DNA from 2 places in the Pedobacter sp. WC2501 genome. Region 2 is predicted to be linked to the other one. Evidence: riboswitches for the same ligand, from Rfam matches in the RefSeq annotation. Region 2 holds a riboswitch; the other holds the start of a gene.
What was found. Region 2 has a riboswitch for cobalamin ahead of ACUN24_RS16730 (TonB-dependent receptor plug domain-containing protein). Riboswitches for the same ligand answer to the same signal wherever they lie in the genome.
Positions count from the first base shown of each region.

Region 1: another riboswitch for cobalamin. It lies ahead of metE (5-methyltetrahydropteroyltriglutamate--homocysteine S-methyltransferase); the one in region 2 lies ahead of ACUN24_RS16730 (TonB-dependent receptor plug domain-containing protein).

Region 1 covers NZ_JBQZFI010000001.1:1,048,765-1,051,957, forward strand. The annotation lists gene ACUN24_RS04510 (M14 family metallopeptidase) at 1-1,293, opposite strand, end outside; cobalamin riboswitch at 1,548-1,756, shown strand; gene metE (5-methyltetrahydropteroyltriglutamate--homocysteine S-methyltransferase) at 1,948-3,193, shown strand, end outside.
Region 2 covers NZ_JBQZFI010000001.1:3,952,342-3,955,534, forward strand. The annotation lists gene ACUN24_RS16725 (serine hydrolase) at 1-746, opposite strand, end outside; cobalamin riboswitch at 831-1,026, shown strand; gene ACUN24_RS16730 (TonB-dependent receptor plug domain-containing protein) at 1,122-3,155, shown strand; gene ACUN24_RS16735 (DUF5074 domain-containing protein) at 3,175-3,193, shown strand, end outside.

The DNA of each region.
Region 1 (3,193 bases), 2.9 Mb from region 2:
CTGTTGCCTTTGGCCAAAATCAGCATCTCCACCGGCGATCGGAGCACCTTTTTCGACCTTTGCAGCGTTATTAATGGCTTCTATTTTTTTTGGAGAAAAAGACCAGGTATCTTTTTTACCGCGCTCAATAGAATTTCTTCCCATCTGGTAAATGTTGTACAACAATTCGTCGCGGTAACGTTGTGCATAATTTAAAACAGCATAGTTTAACGATACCGAATAGTCGATAGAGTTTTTAAAGTACCATTTCCTTGGGGTGATCGGGTTTGGCGAATCGCCGTTCGGCAATAATCTCGAAGGAACCAACGGAATTTCAGAAGGGGTGGGATTCCCGATAATTTCTGTCAGGAGTCCGATCATGTTATGAAAATAGGTAGTAGTTCTTAAACCGCCATTGTACCAGGTAGAATAAACCGATCCTCCACGCTGCGTATAACCAGGCTTGTTTTCTACATTCATGCGGTTGTGCATGGCCGCACCAACCGCATCTAAACTGGTTAATAGTGTTGGATCGAAAACATAATTAAACGGATCACGGTAGGGCGGCCCTGCAACAACGGTTCCTGCCGGACCAGCCTGATGATGGTTATACATAATCTGCGGGATCCATTCCACAAAAAGCTGGCGACCGATATTTTGTGTTTCTTTAAGGTTTAACATAAAGAAATCGCGGTTGTTATCATGTCCCGCATATTTTTCGTACAAAACAGGAAGTCCGGAAGTTGTTCTTTTCTTCGGATCTTTATTCCTCATGTACCAATTGCTTACCAGTTCCTGACCATCAGGGTTTGCATGAGTAAATAAGATGATTACATTATCCAGAATACGCAAAGTTTCTGCATCAGTTCTGGAGGCAAATTCATATACCGTTTGGATCAGTTGATGAGTGCCAACTACTTCATTTGCATGTAGTCCGCCATCTATCCATACTACAGCCTTACCTTCCTGCGCCAATGTTTTGGCCTGCTCAGGGGTAATTTCAGCATGAGCCAGTTGTTGCGAAATTTCTTTATAACGATCTAATTTTTTCAGATTTTCAGGTGAAGAAACAATCAGCATATATTGACTTCTGCCTTCTTCGGTTTTCCCAATATCAACTAGTTTAACACGGTTAGAAGCTGTTGCAAGCTTTTTAAAGTATGCTTCTGTCTGGGTGTAATTGGCCAGTTGATAATCGTCGCCGATATCAAAACCAAAATGCGATTTTGGCATGGGCACTTCCTGCGCCAGTACCACACAGCTATTTACCATTAAAAAAGCAATGCAAAGCCCTTTAAAGTAGGTTTTTATCATAAGAAGAAGTTTAGTCAGGTAATCAAATATAATAGAGAATCTGCACCAAAAAGGGCATGCTGTAAATTTGTTACAAGTGATTTAAGATACTTTAGACTTAATATTTATAAAAAATCCGTGTTTATCTGTGTGCATCTGTGGTTAAAGAAATAAATACCATCAATTGGAAGGAGGCGAAATCAATGCTTACAAAAATACCTTAATCTTTAAATCCTAATCCATACATTTGCCTTGATGTAAGTTCTTAACTTTATTTTTCATCAACCGATACAGGTTCCCGGAATTACACCCGGGATTAATAGGGAATCGTGTGCAAATCACGAGCTGTCGCGCAACTGTAAATTCTGTTTTTTAACAAAAAAACAACGGTCTTATCATTCATGCCACTGTTCCGTTTTACCGGGATGGGAAGGCGATAAGATCGGGAATAAGTCAGGAGACCTGCCTATATTGAATTGACGGTACTTTCGCGTTATAAAGTAATTGGTCAGGTCTGATTGTACACGATAAAATTAAAATTTTATATGCCTGCTTTAAGCTTTTTGCCGATGAGTGGGCAGGCTGTGCCATAACCTTTCCTTTTTTATTTTAACAGAAAAGTATAAATACTGATTTGAGCTTTTAAACGATTTATTTACTTAATCTTTAAAAGAGATGCTAACGCAAAATCTGGGCTATCCGCGAATAGGTAGCCAAAGGGAATTAAAGAAAATCTGCGAAAATTACTGGGCAGATAAAACTGGGTACAAAAATGTACTTCAGGTGGGCAAAAACATTCGCCACGAAAACTGGAAACTTCAAAAAGAAGCCGGAATTGATATCATTCCATCGAACGACTTTTCTTTTTATGATCATGTTCTTGATCATTCATTAACCTTTGGGGCAATACCGAAAAGGTACAACGAAGTGATCCTGAAAAAAGGAAATTCTGAACTTGATCTCTATTTTGCTATGGCAAGAGGTTATCAGAAAGAGGGATTGGATGTGGTAGCAATGGAAATGACCAAATGGTTTGATACCAATTACCATTACATTGTGCCCGAGTTTTACAAAGACCAGCCTTTTAAACTTTTCTCTACCAAAATTATCGATGAGTTTTACGAGGCAAAACAATTGGGTATTACCACCAAACCTGTTCTAATCGGCCCGGTTTCTTACCTTTTACTGGGAAAAGAAAAAGAAACCGGCTTTGAAAAAATAGACCTGATCAAAAATCTGCTTCCGGTTTATATCGAGATTTTATCCCGTTTAGATGCTTTGGATGTAGAATATGTTCAGTTTGATGAACCATTTTTGACTTTAGACCTTACCGAAAAAGACAAAAAAGCTTATGAATATGCTTACAAGGAAATTAGAAAGGCTTTCCCAAAATTAAAAATTGTTTTAGCCACTTATTTCGAAGGCTTAGGCAATAATTTAGCCCTTACTACTTCATTACCGGTAAATGTTTTACATATCGATCTGGTACGTGCAGAAGATCAATTGACAGATGTCTTAGCCTCGTTAAAAGAAGACACCATCCTTTCACTAGGTTTGGTAGACGGAAGGAACATCTGGAAAAATGATTTCGAAAAATCCGTATCCATAATTAATCAGGTGGTAGAAAAAAGAGGATTGGATAAAGTGTGGATTGCACCATCCTGCTCATTAATTCACTCACCGGTTGATCTGGACAATGAAACCAACGAGAAAAATTTATCGGCAGAAATTAAACAGTGGCTGGCTTATGCAAAACAAAAAATCGCCGAAGTAGATACCTTAAAAAAACTGATCAACAACGAAAGCCCTGCATCTACCCTGCAAAAACTTGAGGAAAACAAAAAAGCGATCGCTAACCGTAAAGTTTCTAAAATCATCCATAATCCGTTAGTAAAAGCGCGCGTTTTGGCCTTAAAAGAGC
Region 2 (3,193 bases):
TTTTTTCCTGCTAAACTAAATGGTTTATTCACCAGTTTATCGGCACTGTCTAAATAGCCTTTACCCATTACCAGATTGGTCAATTTCAATTCATATTCTTTTGGATCGTACTGTGCAGGTTGATGATACACTAATTTATCGCCATTATAAAACTCAATGGGATTGCTGTGCCTGGCCGATTCTCCTGTATCGCCAATGGCCAATCGGTTTAAAATACGACTATTATTTAACCCATTAGCTTTTAGTTTTTTATTAATTTCTGCTCTTCCAATAAATTCAAATAAGCGGTTAAAGGCATCATTATCGCTGGTAAGCAATATCTTCTTGACATAATGCTCAATAGAAGGCAGGCTGTTTTTAGCGCTGGTATCTTTTAAAACCTTGGTCTGCCCTTTAAATAAACTATCTGTAATCATCGTGCTCTTTGCTGTTAAACCTTTACTTTTTAGGCGATTTACTTTCTCTAATGCAAAAATGACTGCAGCAAGCTTAACTGTGCTGGCTGGGTAAAAGTAATGTTGAGGATCTAAATTATAACTAAAGGTTTTAAAAGAGGGTTTATTCTTCGAATCGCGGTTAACCTGGGTATAAAGAATCTGAATCTGGTTTTTACCTGGATGGTTAAGTACAGCTGAAAAAAGTGCAGGCTTACTTTCCATTAGCTTTTTTAGAAAAAGAGTATCGGTTTTTTGTGCCATAACAGATAAGCTGATCAATGAAAATGCAATAATTAAAATCCTTTTCATGGGTGGAAATTTGATTCCTAATTTAGCTTTTTCTGTTAGAAAGACTGTCTTCCATTCATGCATTTTACATATTGGTTAATTTTGTTACTTTTGCAGCGCTTTTGGTTTCCGGTTTTACACCCGGAATTAAAAGGGAATACAGTGTAAATCTGTAACTGTCCCGCAGCTGTAAGCTCCTTAACGGATTTCCAATCAATTTGCCACTGTCCCGACACGTCGGGATGGGAAGGCCGGAAAGCCGGGAGTAAGTCAGAAGACCTGCCTTAGCATTATATTTCATAGCTTTCGTGGATTGAAGCTAGGGGTGAGGTACTTACGTTTTTCGTATTTTCATTTCTTTTCTATCTGTCGGCTGTGGGTTAAACTCACAATCAAATGATTAAAATTACAGGTGTTTTATTAAGCATCAGGTTTTATTTTGCTTTTGTATCCATGTTGGGTATGGGTGTTTTTTTGCCCGGTATTTCTGTAGCACAGATAGATACTGCAAAAGCCAATCAACTGCAGGAAGTTAAAATAACTGAATATAAAAATTCACAGGTTAACTTATCGCCAACTCCGGTACAAATTCTCATCGGATCGGAATTAAAACGCTTAAACAGCCTGTCGGTTGCCGATGCCATACGTTATTTTGCAGGTGTACAATTAAAAGATTACGGAGGTGTTGGTGGTTTAAAAACCATTAACGTAAGGAGCATGGGCAGTAACCATACGGCTGTATTTTACGATGGTATTCAGTTGGGTAACGCCCAAAACGGTCAGGTAGATTTGGGCAGATTTTCGTTAGATAATTTGGAAGAGATTGCCGTTTATGTTGGTCAGAAGGCCGATTTGCTGATGCCTGCCAAAAGTTTTGCGGCAGCAAGTGCACTTTATCTCAAAACTGCGCAACCTATTTTTAGTTCCGGGAAAAATTATGGTTTTGGCGCTAGTTTTAAAACTGGTTCGTTTGGATTAATTAATCCCAATCTCAGTTATAAACAAAAAATCAGCAATAAAATCTCCTTCCTTATTGATGTCAGCTATTTAGAATCGAATGGGAAATATAGGTTCAGATATAAGGAACTGGCTTACGATACGACTATTATCCGGAACAATAGCGATGTCAAATCGGCAAGGGTAGAAGCTACTTTGTTTGGATTATTACCCGATAGCAGTAAATGGAACATTAAATTATATAACTACAATTCTGCCCGTGGATTGCCCGGAGCTATTGTTTCGAACAGGTTCACCTTTACGCAACGCCAATGGGATGATAATAGTTTTGTTCAGGCTTCATACCAAAATAAAAAAAGTGCACGCTATAATTTTATGTTCAACACGAAGTATGCGTACAGCTTTATGCGTTACCTCGATCCGGAATTTAAAATACAAAATGGCTTTTTGGACAACCGCTATACCGAAACCGAATGGTACATTTCTGCAGCCAATCTATATAAGATATCGAAAATTTGGGAGATTTCCCTCGCCACCGATTATACTTTGCAAAGGCTGGATGCCAATTTATACGATTTTGCTTACCCAAGCCGCAATACTGGTTTAGTGGTGTTGGCTAGTGCCTTAAATTTAAGCAGATTAAATGTACAAGGCAATATTTTGGCAACGCTGATTGCAGAGCAAGTTAAAAATGGCGATCAATCTGCCAACAGGCAAGAATATACACCAAGTTTAATGGCCTCGTGGCAACCTTTCCAAAGCAAAGATTTCCGCATTCGGAGTTTTTACAAATCTATTTTCCGCATGCCAACTTTTAACGATTTGTATTATACATTTATTGGCAATACCAAACTCAAACCCGAATATACCAAGCAGTACGATTTGGGTTTTACTTACGGACATACATCAAATGGTAAGCGTTTGCCTTATTTGTCCATTCAGGCTGATGCCTATTATAATCTGGTAAAAGATAAAATTGTAGCCATTCCGGGTAATAATTTAGGCCGATGGACAATGGTTAACCTCGATCGCGTGCAGATTAAAGGTTTCGAAACGAATATTCAAACTGTTTGGGATTTAGCTGCCCAGCTAAAGTTAAAAGTAAGTGCCAATTATACCCTCGAAAAGGCAATAGATATTAGTGCAACTGCATTTCGGTATGGCGACCAGATCCCTTACATCCCTGTTCACAGTGGATCTGCAAGGTTTGGTGTTGATTATAAAAACCTGGTATTTAATTATAGCTACATCTACACTGGCGAAAGGTATAGCCAAAAAGCCAATATAACCGCTAACTATGTTAAACCCTGGTATACGCACGACTTAGCTATTGGTGCAAATTTCGCTTGCCAACAAATCAGGTTCTTTTTCAATGCCGAAATCAATAATGTTTTTAACCAGTATTACGATGTGGTACTAAATTATCCGATGCCTGGCCGAAACTACCGTTTTACTTTATCCACTAATTTTTAAACCAATTTAATATCACAATATGAAACACCAATTACAAC